3 regions of the Mesorhizobium sp. C277A genome follow, and region 2 is predicted to be linked to each of the others. Evidence: riboswitches for the same ligand, from Rfam matches in the RefSeq annotation. Region 2 holds a riboswitch; each other region holds the start of a gene.
The links. Region 2 has a riboswitch for cobalamin ahead of metE (5-methyltetrahydropteroyltriglutamate--homocysteine S-methyltransferase). Riboswitches for the same ligand answer to the same signal wherever they lie in the genome.
Positions count from the first base shown of each region.

Region 1: another riboswitch for cobalamin. It lies ahead of NKK52_RS13215 (CbtB domain-containing protein); the one in region 2 lies ahead of metE (5-methyltetrahydropteroyltriglutamate--homocysteine S-methyltransferase).
Region 3: another riboswitch for cobalamin. It lies ahead of NKK52_RS13455 (DUF1636 family protein); the one in region 2 lies ahead of metE (5-methyltetrahydropteroyltriglutamate--homocysteine S-methyltransferase).

Region 1 is NZ_JAMYVW010000002.1:2,642,481-2,648,299, reverse strand. It holds gene NKK52_RS13240 (acetyltransferase domain-containing protein) at 1-298, opposite strand, end outside; gene NKK52_RS13235 (MFS transporter) at 530-1,729, shown strand; gene NKK52_RS13230 (aromatic ring-hydroxylating oxygenase subunit alpha) at 1,737-2,912, opposite strand; gene NKK52_RS13225 (gamma-glutamylcyclotransferase) at 3,048-3,551, shown strand; gene NKK52_RS13220 (hypothetical protein) at 3,521-3,730, shown strand; cobalamin riboswitch at 3,798-3,993, shown strand; gene NKK52_RS13215 (CbtB domain-containing protein) at 4,030-4,209, shown strand; gene NKK52_RS13210 (CbtA family protein) at 4,225-5,028, shown strand; gene cobU (bifunctional adenosylcobinamide kinase/adenosylcobinamide-phosphate guanylyltransferase) at 5,021-5,533, shown strand; gene cobO (cob(I)yrinic acid a,c-diamide adenosyltransferase) at 5,533-5,819, shown strand, end outside.
Region 2 is NZ_JAMYVW010000004.1:244,101-249,919, forward strand. It holds gene NKK52_RS30790 (cytochrome-c peroxidase) at 1-615, shown strand, start outside; gene metE (5-methyltetrahydropteroyltriglutamate--homocysteine S-methyltransferase) at 1,054-3,402, opposite strand; cobalamin riboswitch at 3,493-3,693, opposite strand; gene NKK52_RS30800 (adenosine kinase) at 4,099-5,091, opposite strand; gene metK (methionine adenosyltransferase) at 5,200-5,819, opposite strand, start outside.
Region 3 is NZ_JAMYVW010000002.1:2,688,366-2,694,184, reverse strand. It holds gene cobN (cobaltochelatase subunit CobN) at 1-2,295, opposite strand, end outside; gene cobW (cobalamin biosynthesis protein CobW) at 2,314-3,366, opposite strand; gene NKK52_RS13455 (DUF1636 family protein) at 3,369-3,794, opposite strand; cobalamin riboswitch at 3,833-4,039, opposite strand; gene NKK52_RS13450 (DUF6348 family protein) at 4,099-4,629, opposite strand; gene NKK52_RS13445 (winged helix-turn-helix domain-containing protein) at 4,820-5,819, opposite strand, start outside.

The DNA.
Region 1 (5,819 bases), on a different contig from region 2:
CGGCGACCATGGCAAAACGTTTCCAGAAGCCGGTCCAGCGGATCTGCCTGCCATGAGCGAGAAACAGGCTGACGCCGACCAGGAACAGGAAGGTCGAGGCGATGCAGCGCGCATAGATCTTCCACCAGCCGACGGCGGTGAGGCCGGGGTCGGTGTAGTGGAAATTTTCGAGATCCCAGGTGAAGTGGTAGCTCGCCATGGCGATCAGCGCGATACCGCGTACGACATCGATGGCGACGATACGCTTCGGTTGATCTCGCTTCAGTTGATCTCCAGAGGGTGCGGTATTGATGCTCATGGTCTCGCGATCTGATTCAGCCCCAAAGACGACTATCACGGTTGCACCGGACAAAAGAAGGCCGCCCTCTACGCTCCGGGTCGCGCCGTGCGGCTGCATCGGGCGGCGCTTTAGGCCAGAGCCGGAAAGCCTTTGGCCGAATTCGCTTTTGCCGGGAAGGGGTCGGTTTCCTGTTACCGGCGGAGGAAGCGCCAGCGCAGATTTGGGCTGCGAGTCTGATTTGGGGATCAAATGTCCACCCATGTGCGCCATCCGATCTGGCTTCCGGCCCTGCGTCCGGCGGATGCCCGCACCTTTGCCTCGCTCTATGCGGTCGAATCCTTCGCCCGCGCCACGGTATCGAGCGTCATCCCGATCCAGGCCTATGAGATTCTGCACAACGAGCAGATCGTCTCGATCCTATACACCATCGTGGCGCTGCTCGGCCTGTCGGTGACCTTGTTCATGCCGATCTTGATCCGCAGGTTTGCCCGGCGCTGGGTCTATACCGCCGGCGCCTGCCTGCTGGCGATGGGCTCGCTGTTCTTCGTCACCCACACGCTTGCCGGGCAACTGGCAGGCATGCTGTGCCGCGTCATGGGGGCGAGCGCGCTGTCGATCACGCTCAACCTCTACATCATGGATCACATCCGCAAGACCGATTTCATGCAGGCCGAATCGCTGCGCATGGCGTGGTCGATGCTTGCCTGGACCGGCGGGCCGACACTCGGCATCTTCCTCTACACACGCTACGGCATCTATGCCGCGCATGGCGCGGTGGCGGTGTTTGCGTTGGCCTTGCTGGCGCTGTTCTGGACCTACAGGCTGGGCGACAACCAGTCGATCCGGCCTGGCAAGACGCGGCCGGCCAATCCGCTGGCCAATATCGGCCGCTTCGTGGCACAACCCAGGCTCAAGCTGGCTTGGCTGATCGCCTTCGGCCGGTCCTGCTTCTGGACGACGTTCTTCGTCTATGGGCCGCTGTTCATGGTGATTACCGGCGAGGGCGAGCTTGCCGGCGGCCTGCTGGTTTCGGCCGGCAATGCGCTGTTGTTCATGGCGATCTTCTGGGGCAAGGCTGGAAAACGCTTCGGCGGCCGGCGCACCATGACCTTCGCCTATTTCGCGATGTCGGCGACGCTGCTTGCGGCGGGCGCGGTCGGCACTACCGCGCCGCTGCTTACGGGCTTTTTCCTGCTCTGCGGCGCCTTGTTCACCATCGCGCTCGATGCACTGGGCTCGACCGCCTTCATGCGCTCGGTGCGGTCCTATGAGCGGGCGCAGATGGCCGCGGTCTACCGCACCTATCTCGACTTTTCCGAGCTGACGCCGCCGCTGGTTTATTCGGTGGTGCTGGCGTTTTTCGGCCTCGGCTCGGTGTTCGTGACGCTGGGCATTCTGGCCGCGGTTTGCGGCTTTATCACCTGGCGCTATCTGCCGAAGTCGCTTTAGTCGCCGATCAGGCGGTTGCCTCAAGCGCTGCATGCCGCTCGCGCACCCAGTTGTGGAAGCGGTGCAGATCATACTCCTCCGGCATCAGCACGCCGGCCGCGTGACGCATGGAGCGCAGGCCTTTCTGGTTGATCTCGCAGATCGCGGCATCCTCCTCCAGCACCTGGGTGCCGAAGGCGACGACATTGTCGATGTCCGTCTCAGCCAGCGCCTCGGGCGCGAACAGCCATTCGGCGGTGAGTTCGGTCTGTTCGGGACCGAGCGGCATCAGTCGCACCGTCCTGACATAATCGACATGGCCGACGATGAACATCGAGGGCAGGCTGGTGGCATAGGTCTGTCCGGCCGCACGCTCGGCTGGCGTCAGGCCCGGGAAGACCGGGCCATGGGCATGTCCGTCGCGCGACCAGGTCTCGGCGCCGGCGCGCAGGCCACCCGAAAACTCCGGCGCGTCATTGTCGGCATGGCGGACCCAGTCGGGGTCGTCGTGCCGGCTCATCAGGCCGCGGCCGTATATCGGCACCAGCCGAGACAGGTCCTTGTGGACGCCCGGGCAATGCAGGCACTCGTTGAAGTTCTCCCAGAAGATCTTCCAGTTGCAGTTCATCACCTTGCGCAGGACATGGCCTGATACCAGCGTTTCCAGCGGCCAGTTGGCGAGGTCGCCGGATGCGGGATCGAAGGAGGTCCCGGCGGAGCCGGCCGCAGCCTGCTGAAGGTTCACAAAGACAAAACCGCGCCACACCGACAGCGCCACCCGGTAGAGCGGATGATCGGCCTTGTCGAAACCATCTGGCAGCGATTTCGAGGGAACGCGCACGAGATCGCCGCGCAGCGAGTAGGACCAGGCGTGGTAGGGGCAAGTGATGAGCCGCGCTTTCAGCCGGCCCTCGCTTTCCTGGCAAAGCTGCGAGCCGCGATGCCGGCAAGTGTTGTGGAAGGCGCGCAACTCGCCGGTCTCGTCCCGCAGAATGACGATTTCCTGCGTGCCGACGCGGAATGTCCGGAACGCCAGCGGCTGGGCGAGGTCGGCCTCGCGGCAGACGAGCAGCCAGCTTTTGTGCCAGATGGCGTCGAGATCGCGCTGGTAAGCCTCGCTATCCCAATAGGCCGACGACGGTAGCGTCGGTTCGGCCCGGCTCAGGCCGTTATAGGGGTCGCGCTCGCTCGGGCTGGGATGCATGGCTGGCTTCCTATGAAGCGTCAGCCGACACCCCGGCAAATCGTTTGTCAATCAGAGTGCCGCATTGCCGGTTGCAGGCGCGGCGCATAATCATGTCGTGGACACGGGACATTCGGAAATTGGGGGGATTCGGAAGTGGCCGCACGACAGATGTCGCTTACGCCGGAGCTGGTCGCGCGCTGCTGGCGCGAGATCAGGGACCCCGGGCCGGATCCGGACGCGATGCATCTCGATGAAGCCGACTATGACGCGCTGCTGGATGAATTGCAGGTCGAACTCCCGGACAGCGAACCGCTATGGCTGTTCGGCTATGGATCGCTGATCTGGAAACCGGAAATAGATTATGTCGAGGACCGCGTTGCGCTGGCGCGCGGCTGGCATCGGTCCTTTTGCATGAACATGACGCGCTGGCGCGGCACCAAGGACAGCCCCGGCCTGATGATGGCGCTGGACCGTGGCGGACAATGCAAGGGCGTCGCCTTTCGGCTGACCGGCAATAACCGGCGCGAGCAGTTGGGCCGGCTTTTCCGGCGCGAAGTCACGCTGAAGCCGACAAGCTACCGGCCGCGCATGCTCAAGCTTGCAAGCGAGGCCGACCGCTCAGGGCATTGGCCTTCGTCATCAACCGCAACGGCCTGACCTATTCCGGACCGCTCGACGAGGGCAAGGTCGTCGAAAGGCTGGCAACGTCCTGCGGGTCGGGCGCCGACTATCTCTACAACACGGTGAAAAACCTTGAAGAGCGCGGCATTCACGATCGCCATCTGTGGCGGCTGCAGCGGCTGGTTGCCGAGCGGATCACCGCGTTGAACCCGTAACGCCGCATGGCGCATTCGCGCTGTTGGCCGGCGGAATTTGGTTTGCCGGATGCGACCGTTTCAGCCTATAGTCATGCATGTCGTCGGTTCCGTTAGGGACCAAGAGGGAATGCGGTGAGGGCTGACTTGTTGCCCAATGCCGTGGCTGCCCCCGCAACTGTGTGCGGTAGTCCTCTCCAAGCCACTGGGGATTTTTTCTTCGGGAAGGTGGGGAAGGGCGCTGATCCGCGAGCCAGGAGACCTGCCGGCGACAGGGAACTGACTTCGATGCCCTCGGGTGGAGGGCGAAAGGACAAGATATGAATACCGCTTCCGTCTCCCTCGGCGCTTCCGTCTCCTCGCAGTCGCGCTTCATGCAGCTCGTGCTTAGCGCGTTTCTGGGCATTTTCGTCGTCGGCGTTGTCGGTTTCTCGCACATCGATGCGGTCCACAATGCGGCGCACGACTATCGCCATTCGATGGCGTTTCCCTGCCACTGACGAGGATCTGACATCATGAACCTGTTTCGCAACGTCGTGTTCATCGCGGCGATCGCAGGGCTCGTGGCCGGTGTCGCTCTCGCCTGCATGCAGGCCTACGCCACCGTGCCGCTGATCCTCAAGGCGGAGGTCTACGAAAAGGCTGGTGGCGGCCATGAGCATCAGCATGCCGCGGCGCCCGCCGCCAACGCTGCGGACCCCAATGCCATGAGCACCGCCGCGCCGGCGGAAAATGCGGTGAGCAGCGCAGCACCGGCTGAAGCAGCCGCGCCGGCGGAGGACGAAGGCTGGGCGCCGGCCGACGGCTTCGAGCGTTTCGCCTTCAGTGTCGTCGCCAATATCGTCACCGGCATCGGCTTCGCGCTGGTCCTGGTGGCGGTTTCCGAGTTCGCCGGCGGCATCGGCAGCTGGCGCCAGGGCGTGTTCTGGGGTCTGGCGGGCTTTGCCGTGTTCACGCTGGCGCCGGGACTCGGCCTGCCGCCGGAACTGCCGGCAATGCCGGCGGCCGATCTCATACAGCGCCAGATCTGGTGGTGGGCAACGGTGATGGCAACCGCGATCGGCCTTGCCCTTATTACCTTCCGCACGTCGGCGCCCCTGACCGTGCTCGCCGTCCTCCTGATCGTCGCCCCGCATATTGTCGGCGCGCCGCAGCCTGACAGTTTCGTAACGCCGATCCCGGAGGGCCTGCATCATCAGTTCGTGGTGGCGGTGACGCTGACCAATCTGGTGTTCTGGCTGGTGCTCGGCGCAGTTGTCGGCATAGTGCACTCGCGCTTCGCCGGCACCGCGACCAGCCTGCGCGACAGCTTTGCCTGATCGCAGTTTGACCTTTATCATCGGCGGTGCGCGCTCCGGCAAGAGCGCGCATGCCGAAACCCTGGCGACGGCGTTGCCGCCGCCATGGGCCTATATCGCCACCGCCGAAGCCTATGACGATGAGATGCGCGAGCGCATCGCGCTGCATCGCTCGCGGCGCGGCGAAGGCTGGGCGACCATCGACGCGCCGCTCGATCTTGTCGGAGCGCTCGAAGCCTTGCCCGACAACCAGCCGGTGCTCGTCGATTGCCTGACGCTGTGGCTGACCAATCATATGCTTTCCGACCATGATCTCGAGGCGGAATGCCGGCGGCTAGCCGACATGCTGTCGCGGCCGCGCGGGCCCTGGCTCGTTGTCTCGAACGAAGTCGGGCAAGGCATCGTGCCCGACAATGCGCTCGCACGCCGGTTTCGTGATGCCGCCGGCCGTCTCAACCAGCAGGTCGCGGCGGTTGCCGATACGGTGCTACTGATGGTGGCGGGGCTGCCGCTCAAGGTGAAATGATGACCGATATCGACGCAAAAGACGAAGAACGCCACCGCGCCAAGATGGCCAAACGCAAGGCGGTGCAGGACGCCGAGGTCGCGGAAAAGACGGTCGAGAAGGGGCTGCTGATCGTCAACACCGGACCCGGCAAGGGCAAGACCACGGCCGCCTTCGGGCTGGCGCTGCGCATGCTCGGCTATGGCAAGCGCGTCGGCGTCGTCCAGTTCATCAAGGGCAAATGGCACACCGGCGAAAAGGACGCCTTCGCGGCGTTCGGCGACCGTGTCGTCTGGCACACGATGGG
Region 2 (5,819 bases):
GCCACTCTCAAGTCCATGCCGCAATATGTCGAGTGGTTCGATGCAGCTTTTCCGGCTGAAGCCGATCGGGTCACCTTCGACAACTTCGCCAAGGCGATCGAAGCCTTCGAGGCGACACTGGTCACACCTGCCCCGTTCGACAGCTTCCTGAATGGTGATGAGGTTGCCATGACTTCCGAACAGAAACAGGGCCTGGTGCTTTTTATGGACAAAGGCTGCTCGTCCTGCCATGCCGGCATCAACGTTGGTGGGCAAGCCTATTACCCATTCGGCCTCGTGGAACGGCCCAGCGCCGAAGTCCTGCCGGACAAAGACAAGGGCCGATTTGAGGTCACCAATGCAGCCGACGATTCCTATGTCTTCCGCGTGGCGCCGCTGCGCAACGTTGCACTCACCGCGCCATACTTTCATTCGGGCAAGGTTTGGGATCTGAAACAGGCCGTCGCCATTATGGGGACCACCCAGCTCGGCGTAGTACTGGCGGACGAAGAAGTTGACCTGCTTGTTGCCTTCCTCAACTCGCTGACCGGAGAGGCACCTGACGTCGCCTATCCCATCTTACCCTCAGAAACGGCGACAACGCCCCGGCCTGTAACGCAGATCTCAGGAAAATAAGGGCCAATCGGCCGCGGACTCGCAATCGAAAATGATTGGCGATTTTTACTTGGCGACACGAATTGCGACGTCCATCTCCGAATTGGCGGGACGCTAGCGATACCCGAACCCTGCCACCTCGCCCGTAGTCTGCGCGATCAACTGGGGGCGGACAGACGCAGCACCATATATTGTCGCTGCCTGAGCGAACGCGCCAAGCAGTCTACTTTGAGAAACGACGCGTGTCCGATTTGTTCGAGGCGCGGGGCCTGTATGTCCCCAAGGAACCAATATTATAGCGTAGTGCCACATTTATATTTCTGCGGGATTAAGACACGTGCCGTAGGGAAATTGCACATTTGCGCCGAGTGGCTCATTTCCAAGAGTGTGCCGGTTTGGCATGTTCACGGCCGACAGGAGCCAGCCGGTAGCTCACCACACGGTGAGGAAGGAGAAGCCTCAGGCCACTTTCTCCCGGAGCGCGCGCGCTGCAGCGACCATGTTCATGAGGGCAGGGCGGACCTCCTCCCATTTGCGTGTTTTGAGGCCACAGTCCGGGTTTACCCACAGTTGGCCGTCGGACAGTCGCTCGCGGGCAAGCATGATTAGGTCCGAAATCTCGCAGACCTCCGGCACACGTGGTGAGTGAATGTCATAGACGCCGGGACCGATCTCGTTCGGATATTTGGAGCTCGTGAAGGCGTCCAGCAGTTCCATCTTGGAGCGCGACGTCTCAATCGAAATGACATCCGCATCCATTCCAGCGATCGCGTCGATGATCTCGTTGAACTCCGAATAGCACATGTGGGTATGGATTCGAGTCGCGTCCTTTACACCCGTTGAAGCGATCCGGAAGCATTCGACAGCCCAGTCGAGATAGGCTTTCCAGTCAGATTGGCGCAGTGGCAATCCTTCGCGAAACGCGGCCTCATCGATCTGGATCATCCTTGCGCCGGACCTTTCGAGATCCGTCACTTCGTCGCGGATGGCGAGCGCGATCTGGCGGCAGGCTTCGGAGCGGGGTACGTCGTCTCGAACAAAGGACCAGTTGAGAATGGTCACTGGGCCTGTGAGCATTCCCTTCACGGGCTTTTCCGTAAGCGACTGGGCGAATTGCCACCAGCGCACCGTCATCGGATTGGGCCTCGATACGTCCCCGAAGATGATGGGGGGACGCACGTAACGCGACCCATAGCTTTGCACCCAGGCATGCTGAGTGAAGGCGAAGCCGGACAGCTGCTCGCCGAAATGCTGTACCATATCGTTTCGTTCGAACTCACCGTGCACCAGCACGTCCAGCCCGATCTCTTCCTGCCAACGAATTGCTGACTCGATCTCCTTCTTCAGGAAAATCTCGTAGTCGACATAACTGAGCTGGCCCTTCGCATGAGCGGACCGCGCGCGGCGTACCTGCGGCGTCTGCGGGAAGGACCCGATTGTCGTCGTCGGGAACGGCGGCAGCCCGAGCGTGCCGGCCTGGACTCTGGAGCGCTCGCCAAAAGCGCTCTCTCGTCGTTTCATGCTATGGTCAATGCTGGCGATCCGCCCCTCAACAAGCGGGTCATGGATCTTCGTGGACGTCAAGCGAGTGGCGGCAGCCTCGGCAGAAGCTTTCAACGCGGCTGCCACCGCATCCCTGCCTTTGGAAAGGGCCCGGGCCAGCAAGACCAGCTCGTCGGTCTTCTGGGCCGCGAAGGCGAGCCACGACCTGATGTCGGCCTCGAGTTCCGTCTCCATGCGCAGGTCAATCGGCACATGCAGCATCGAGCAAGAAGGCGCAATTTCGACGCGGTCCAAGGGCCAGCCGGCGACGATCGGTTTGATGCGGTCGAGAATGGCGGGCAGGTTCGCACGCCAGACGTTGCGGCCATCGATCAAGCCGAGCGAGAGCACCAGATCCTTCGGAGCGAGCCGACCCACCGTTTCCAGCTGCTCGGGAGCGCGCACGAGATCAATATGCAGGCCGGCCAGGGGCAGAGAAACCGCGGTTTCGAGATTGTCTCCCAGCGACCCGAAATACGTAGCCAGCATGATCTTCAGCTCGGGCGCGGCTTTCGACAGCTGGCCATAGGCGAATTCGAACGCAGCTCGTTCGTTCGGGTTCAGATCGAGGACAAGCGCTGGCTCATCGATCTGCACCCAGTCGGCTCCCGACAGCTTCAGCCTCTGCAGGACTTGCTCGTAAACGGGCAGCAGCCGCGGTAGGAGCGCGATGGGACCGAACCCTTCGGCACGCGATTTCGCCACCTTGAGGAAGGTGATGGGTCCAAGGATGACTGGGCGTGTGTGTATGCCGAGAGCTTTAGCCTCGAGGAAGTAATCGACCGGCTTCGATGACGAGAGGGCGAACGTCTGATCATCATCGAGTTCCGGCACAATGTAGTGGTAGTTGGTGTCAAACCACTTGGTCATTTCCATCGCGGTTACACCAGGTCCATGAGCCTCCTCCTGGTGACCAGCGTGTCCACAATCCTCCGTCTGACCCTGGTTGCCGCGCGCCATTGCGAAGTAGATGTCAAGTGGGACCTCGCCGCTATTCCAGCCGTACCGGGATGGAATGGCCCCGACCATGGCTGCGGTGTCGAGCACATGGTCGTAAAGCGAGAAGTCGTTCGACGGGATTTTCGACACGCCGCGATCGCGCTGCTCTTCCCAGCTAGCGGCACGGAGCGCCTTCGACGTCGCAAGAAGGTCGCCAGCGGACGATGTTCCGGACCAGTAGCTTTCGAGGGCGAATTTCAGTTCTCGCCGACGACCGAAGCGCGGCACGCCGAGCGTTGCTACAGGAATTTGCTGAGAGACAGTCATGTCATACCCCGATGGTTGGGGGCGTCGGTGACAAGGAGGCGCTAGCAGGCCGGCACGCCGGTTGCAGCGGCCACCGAGACACCCCGCCCGTGGACGTAATTCGCCGTGGCAGGTCTCCTGGCTCGCGGGGTCATAGCCTCTACCCGTCTTCCCGAGGGTATTCGCCTCAGTGACATGAGTGGATTGGCTCGCCGCTAACAGTTGCGGGGGCAGCGCCGGCATCGCACCGGCTTCCCTCTTAGCTCCGCTGCGGCAGCACCGTACGCGAGAACCACAACAGCAGACAATCACAGCAACCCGCTCTTTGTCAATGACGCATAATGAAATGTTTATGTCGTTATATGGTCGCGTTTTACGCCTTTGTCTAGCATTGTGAAATATTCAGTCTGCTGCCCGCATTCGGCATCGTGGGACGTGATCGCAAGTCAAGTCCGACGGACGCCGCGAGTTCTCCGTTACCTCAGGAACCTTACTGGCCTTCCCCAAGCTGAGCTTCTGGAAAATGCTGGTGACGATCTGGATGACGGTGAATGCCGTCATGGCAAGCACGCCTTGCACCGCTCCTCCAGCGAGCTTCACGGCAGCAGCATGGGTCAGTTCTCCGAAGCGAATGGCTGTCGCTATCAGCGAGCTTTGACACAGTTCCGCCACTGCGGTCATCGCGTCAGTAGGGCGGCTGGTTAGTTGCCCGCGCATCTACAGCAACCCAGCCCCTTCCGCCTCGCGGCGCAAATTCTGCCTTGGCCTTGGGCCGATCTGCTGGATCACCAGGCCGGCCGCCAGCGAGCCAAGGTCGCCGCAGGTCTTGAGGTTGCGGCCCTGCGTGTAGCCATGCAGGAAACCGGCGGCGTAGAGGTCGCCGGCGCCGGTGGTGTCGACCAACTCCTTGATGGCGGTCGCCTCGATGACCACGGTCTCGTCGCCGCGCACGATCACCGAGCCTTTTTCGGAACGGGTGACGGCGGCAATCTTGCAGTCCTTGCGGATCTGAGCCAGCGCCTCGTCGAAGGATTTTGTCTGGTAGAGCGACTTGATCTCGTGGCTGTTGGCAAAGACGATGTCGACAGTGCCCGAGCGCATCAGCTCGAGGAACTCGTCCCGGTAGCGGTCGACGCAGAACGAATCCGACAACGTCATCGACACTTCGCGTCCGGCCTCGTGTGCGAGCTTCGCCGTCTGCCGGATCGCCTCCTTGGCGCGCGGCGGATCCCACAGATAGCCCTCGAAATAGGTCACCTTGGCGCCTGACGCCTTGTCGGCCTCGACGTCTTCCGGCCCGAGTTCGATGCAGGCGCCGAGATAGGTGTTCATCGAACGCTCGCCATCGGGGGTGACGAAGATCATCGATCGCGCTGTCGGCGGCTGGCCCTCAAGCGGCCTGGTGTCGAAGGCGACGCCCTGGGCATGGATGTCATGCGCGTAGATTTCGCCGAGCGGATCGTTCGACACCTTGCCGAAGAACGCGGCGCGTCCGCCGAAGCTGGCTACGCCGGCCGCCGTGTTGCCGGCACTGCCGCCGGAGGCCTCGATCGCCGGGCCCATGCGGCTGTAGAGCAGTTCGGCGCGGCGCGTGTCGATCAGGTTCATCGCGCCCTTGATGATGCCGTTGATCTCGAGGAATGCCTCGTCGCACTGGGCGATGATGTCGACAATGGCATTGCCGATGCAAAGCACGTCATAATCCGGCATCAATGTCTCCGCCAAAAAACCCGAGCCGGCTTCTCGCCACGCCTGCCAGGCGCGGGTCTGCCCGGTGGAAATGGGCTTTCCGCTTGCCAATCCGTTCGCCGGCGGCTCTCACGGGGCGGCGAGTCCTGCCTCGCGACGCAATTCGTCCGCCCTGTCTGTCTTCTCCCAGGTGAAATCAGGCTCTTCACGGCCGAAATGGCCATAGGTCGCTGTATTGCGATATATAGGGCGTAAGAGATCAAGCATCTTGATAATGCCTTTCGGTCTGAGATCGAACAACTCAAGAATGAGGCGCTCGATCCTGCTTTCCTCAACCCTGGCTGTCCCGAACGTGTTGACCATGACGGAAACCGGACTGGCCACGCCGATTGCGTAAGCAAGCTGCACCTCGCACACGTCCGCAAGTCCGCTAGCAACGATGTTCTTTGCGACATAGCGGGCTGCATAGGCAGCCGAGCGGTCAACCTTGGACGGGTCCTTGCCCGAGAAGGCGCCGCCGCCATGACGACCCATCCCGCCATAGGAATCGACGATGATCTTGCGTCCAGTGAGACCGCAGTCGCCGCGCGGCCCGCCGACTACGAACCGCCCCGTCGGGTTGACCAGAATTCTGATGCCTTCCGTCTCCAGGTGGGTCGGCAGGACAGGCTTTATGATTTCCTCAATGACGCCCTCGCGGACAGTCTCTTGCGAGACCTGCTCGTCATGTTGCGTCGACACGACGATGG
Region 3 (5,819 bases), on a different contig from region 2:
CAGCGCCTCGTCGGGCGCATCGGTTCCGGCGACGCCGGCTTCGGAGGCGAAGCCGGTCTTTTGCGCCGTGTCGACGATCAGCTTGGCCAGACGATCGCGGCGGCGGCGGTCGAGGCCGTCGGCCTGGACATATTCGTCGACGAGGCGTTCGAGCTTGTGCTGCCCTTCGTCTAGGCCGGCACCGGTCAGCGGCGGCGGCAGATGGCCAAGCGTGACGGCGGCGATACGCCGCTTCGCCTGCGCCGCTTCGCCGGGATTGGAGACGATGAAGGGGTAAATGACGGGCAACGAGCCGGTGACGATCTCGGGGAAGCAGTTTTGTGAGAGCGCTACCGTCTTGCCGGGCAGCCATTCCAGCGTGCCATGAGCGCCGACATGGATGAGAGCATGGATGCGGAGCGATTTGCGCAGCCACAGGCCGAAGGCGATGAGGTCGTGGCGGGGAGGGAGCGTCGGGTCGTGGTAATCGGCGCGGCGGTCGGCCGAGCGGCCACGGTCGGGGGCGAGAGCGACAGTGATGTTGCCGAAGGCGGCGGCGCGGAAGGGGAAGCCGCTCTTGCCCTCCCCCTTGTGGGGAGGGTGGCCCGCAGGGCCGGGTGGGGGTGGTGCACCGCTACCCCCACCCCGTTTCGCGCCATCCGCTTCGCGAATGTCGCGAACCGACCCTCCCCACAAGGGGGAGGGTGAAGGGACGCCCCATGCCGCCTCGACTGCAGCCAGTGCCTCAGCCGGCAAATCCTTTGAGAAGTCCAGATACTCATCCAGCCCCAGCCCACCATCGCTCCGCTCCAACGCGTCCAGCAGCGCACGCGGCGTTTCTGGAATCCCGTCAACGCGATAGCCCTGCTCCTTCAGGTCATGCAGCATGGCCAGCACGCTGGACGGCACATCCAGGCCCACTGCATAGCCAGTGCGGCCGGGCGCGCTCGGATAGTCCGGAATGAGGATCGCCAACTTACGCGTCGCGCGGGGCGTCTGCTGCAACCGTGTGAACGCCGCTAGCCTGTCCGCCACTTGCGCCACGCGATCCGGTTCCGGGCGGTTGGCGAAGGCGCGGTGGCCGAGCGCCGGGTCGGTCTCGCTCTCGCCCTTGAAGGAAATCGCGCCGGCGAGGATGCGGCCGTCGAGTTCGGGCAGCACGACATGCATGGCGAGGTCGGCGGGCGCCAGGCCGCGCTGGTTGTTGTCCCAGACGTCGCGGCGGGTGGTGGCGACGATGACCTGGAAGACGGGCACGCCGGCGCGGTCGAACAAGGTTTCGACGCCCGGTTCGGCGCCGGATGCGAAGGCGGTTGCGGTGATGATGGCGGCGGGGTTGAGCGCGGCCAGAGCAGTTTCGACGAAGGCCAGGGAGGTCGGGTCTTTGAGGCTGGAGACGAAGATCGGGACCGGTCTCATGCCGCGCTGGCGGAGTGCATCAAAGAGAGCATCGATTGGCGCGACATCGGCGGCCAGCAGCATCGAGCGGTAGAAGAGGATGGGGATGATGGGAGAGTTGATGTTGTCTGCGCCGAGTTCCCGCCCACCCCCCTCTGTCCTGCCGGACATCTCCCCCGCAAGGGGGGAGATTGATCTGTCGTCAACGGTTTCGCCAATCTTAGATGACCCAGACAGCTTCCTGTTCAACGGGGCCGAAGAGGAGCCGGCTGTGGTGACGGCTGATCTCCCCCCTTGAGGGGGAGATGTCCGGCAGGACAGAGGGGGGTGTGACGGAACGCCGACATCGGCAAATTCGACCACGCCGCAGCCAGGCTCATAAAACCCGGCTTTCGGCACGCTGACCGGCTCAGCCGCCGCCGCATCCTGCCCAGCCAACCCCGCCAGCCGCTGCATCAGCGCTGCCATATTCTCCGGCCCGCCCTCGCGGAAATAGCCCAGCAGGCCGTCCAGCTCCGCGCGGGGCAGCGTCGAGGCTTCGATCAGCCTGAGATCCTCGTCGTGGCTCTCGCCCGGCAGCAGCGCCAGCTTGATGCCGTTCGCACGGGCAGTCGCGGCAAGCTGGTCGCAGCCATAGCGCCACCAGTCGTAGCCGCCGAGGATGCGCACCAAAATCACCTTGGCGTGGCGGGCGACGCTGTCGATCCAGAGGTCCACGGACATGGGATGGCGCAGGTCGCGCAGCGCCGCCAGCCGCATCGACGGCAGGCGGGCGGCATCGGCCTTCCACGCCGCCGCGAGGCCGGCGAGGTCGCTGTCGGTGAAGGACAGCGCCACGATATCCGCCGGCGTCTGCCCGAGATCGACGGGCTCGGCGAGATCGTCGAGCGAGGCGGATGTGGTGGTGAGTATATGCATTTCGGCTCGTGGTTTGGATCAGCCGGCGAGTATACGCTCGATCGCCGGGCGGTTCAGTCCTTTCAGGCCAATGACGACAAGACGCGAGCGGCGGTCGTCCTCAGCCGCCCAGGCGCGGTCATAGTAATGATTGACGCGCGGGCCGACGGCCTGCAGCAAAAGTCGCATCGGCTTGCCGCCGACATCGACGAAGCCTTTTACACGCAACACGTTTTCCTGTTCGGCGGCGGTGGCGACGCGCTTGGCCAGGTCGTCGGGATTGGCGATCGAGGGGATGTCGACGATGAAGGTGTCGAAATCGTCATGCTCATGATCGAAAGCGCCGTCGTGATGCGACTTGCGGTTCTCGATGTCGTCTTCGACGGTGAGACCGAGGCCAAGCAGCACCGACGGGTCGACCTTGCCATGCGCAGTCGGCACGATTTTTACCGCGCGGGCGGAATGTTCATTGATGATGGCGTTGGCGCGGGCCGAACCGGGGGCGTCCATCAGATCGCTCTTCGACAGGATGATCAAATCGGCGCAGGCGATCTGGTCCTCGAACACTTCTTCGACAGGATCGTCATGGTCGAGCGTCTCGTCCTGAGCGCGCTGTGCCTGCAAAGCGTCCATGTCGTTGGCGACGCGGCCTTCGGCCAGCGCCGGGCCGTCTACCACGGCGATGACACCGTCGACGGTTACCCGGCTCTTCACGCTCGGCCACTGGAACGCCTGGACCAGCGGCTTGGGCAGAGCCAGGCCCGAGGTCTCGATCAGGATGTGGTCAACCTTCGGTGTCAGCGCGAGGATCTTGTCGAGGGCGGGCACGAAATCGTCGGCGACTGTACAGCAGATGCAGCCATTGGCCAGTTCGACGATGTTTTCCTCGGGGCAGGTGTCGATGCCGCAGCCTTTCAGGATTTCCCCGTCGATGCCGATGTCGCCGAACTCGTTGACGATGATGGCGATGCGCTTGCCGCCGGCATTTTCCAGGAGATGGCGGACCAGCGTCGTCTTGCCGGCGCCGAGGAAGCCTGTAACGACAGTGCAGGGAACACGGGAGAGGTTGGCGGCCGGGTTTGAAGCGTTCATCGTCAGTCCTTCAGCATGTCGAGGGGTGGGATGCGGGCAACGAGGCCGCGCTTGAGGCTATCGGGCCGGCCGCGCCACGGGATGAGGCCGTCGGCCGAAGTCGCGAAGAGCTTTGCGCCGGTAACGAGGTCGGCGCCGCTGGTTGCGGTCAGATCGCCGAAGACATAGCTCCAGCAGCCATCGCGCAGGATCGCGGCGCTGAGGCGGCGCTTGCAATTGCCGAGACATTCGGCGGTGCGGACCCGGATATCGCCGGCAGCGGCGCGGCCTGTGTCCTCAGCCAGCAATTCGCCGGCGCGCGGATGGGCGTCGGAACCGGTCTCATCGCGGCAGGAGGCGCAGACGATGACGGTCACGCCGGTCAGGGCGTCGTTGTCGCCGGACGCAATGTCCGTTGTGCCAGCCGAAAAACTGCTGTTCTGGTCCAAAAACCGTGCTCCTTGCCCGGAAACCCGCCAGGCGATCGGATACTTTGTCTCAGACGGCAGGTCTCCTGGCTCGCGAGTCATTGCCTTGGTTAGCCGCCTTCCCGGTGTTACCCAGTGGCTTTCGGCCTTGGCTCTTCGCTTACAGTTGCGGGGACAGCCGCGGATTTGGGATTTTTTCGTCCCGCACCGCATTCCCTCTTGGCCCTTGCCGTTGCGGGCAGGGGACCGTCTGGAGCGGATTTTAGGCTTTTGCAGGCAGCGGTGTCAACGCACGGCTACGACATGGCGATGTCGGCAGGGGCTGTCATGTCCCGGCTTCCGGCAGTGCCAGGATGACCTGTCGGATAGCTTGATAGCCATCGCTATAGTCCCAGTCATGACCGACAGCCAGATTCTGTCCCTCATGCCAAACCGCGTTGTCCAGAAGGACTTCGGCACTAATCAGCGTGCCCTTCAAGCCTGCCAGAAAGGTCCGGACAAAATGGCTTCCGGGGGGTACCGAAGCTGTGAACAGCTTTTCCAGCTTGGCATAGAATGCTGGATAGCCTGGTGTCAGCGAGCATAGCTCGGTTGTGGCCTGGGAAATGACCGGGCCGCTATAGATTTTCCAGCGGGCATCTTTTCGCCAGATCTTCCAACTGGCGCTGCTTCGCTGCCAAAGCTCTATTTCGGCCTGCATGTTCTCGCAGACGTGATCGGCCAGTCCCTCAATGGCCACATGGAAAACACCACGGAGAAACTTTTCAAACGCCTGGTTCAGTTCCTGTTCGCGCGTGTCGCCGAAGCCAGCAAAGGATTCAATGACCGGCTGAACATCAAGCAGCGGAGAAAAAATGTAGATTTCCAGGACCAGCCGTCAGAACTCGTCTCGAACACCTCAGCCTCAAACCGAAGCTGCTTCGATTGGAGCATGACGTCCCTATCTCTGCGGACTGCATCTATTCCATGCGCAATGAGGGCGCCATGGATCATGTCGAGCACTTTGTCCGATGCCATTGCACAACCTACGAGGCTTATTGAGGCGTCTATGACAGACGCTGCAAGGGTTGGCCATCTCTCTCGCTAGCCAATGCCGGCCCCAGATTGCCGGCCGGCGTCACTTCGATGCGCTCAAGGCCAAGCCAGCCCTGCATCTCCTTTAGTTCCTCGAAAAGCTGTGCGGTGGTCTCAGGCGGTGCGCCTGCTTCGGCATAGGCGGCGTGGACGCGTAAGACACTCGCAGGCCGGTCGGCCTTGAGGTCGACGCGGGCGACGATCTTGTCGCCGAGCAAGAAAGGCAGCACGTAATAGCCATATTGCCGCTTGTCGGCCGGGGTGTAGATCTCGATGCGGTAGCGGAAATCGAAGAGACGCTCGGTGCGCGCGCGCTCGAAGACCACCGGATCGAAGGGGGCCAGCAAGGCGCGGGCCTCGATCTTTCGCGGCAGGCGGGCGTCCCTATAGAGGTAAGCCGGCTTGTCCCAACCTTCGACGTTTACCGGCAGCAACTCGCCCATCTCGACCAGTTCCTCCAACCGGCCCTTCATGTCGGCCGGCGACAAGCGGAAATAATCGCGCAGGTCACCCGACGTCGCGATGCCGTGGGCGCGGGCAGAAATGCGCAGCAATTCGCGGTGCGCGTCCTCGGCGGTCGGCACCGGCAGATCGAGGATCGCCTGCGGCAGCACGCGCTCGGGCAGGTCATAGAAGCGTTCGAAGCCACGGCGGTGCGCCGTGGTGATGCGTCCGGCCCAGAAGAGCCATTCGAAGGCGTGCTTGGCGTGGCTCCAGCCCCACCAGCCGCCCGAACCTTTCTGGCCTTCCAGTGCCGAAGCGGCAATCGGGCCGCGCTCGGCGACCGCGCGGTAGATCTCTTCGATATAGGCGGCGTGCTCGCGGCCCCATTTGGCGAGGCCGAGATACATTTCGTCGCCTTGCTCGGCCCGCTGCATGCGCCAGCGCATCAGCGGGTAGGTCTCGACCGGCAGGAACGAGGCCTCATGCGCCCAGTATTCGAACACCGTGCGTTTGCGGGTGATGGCCGCA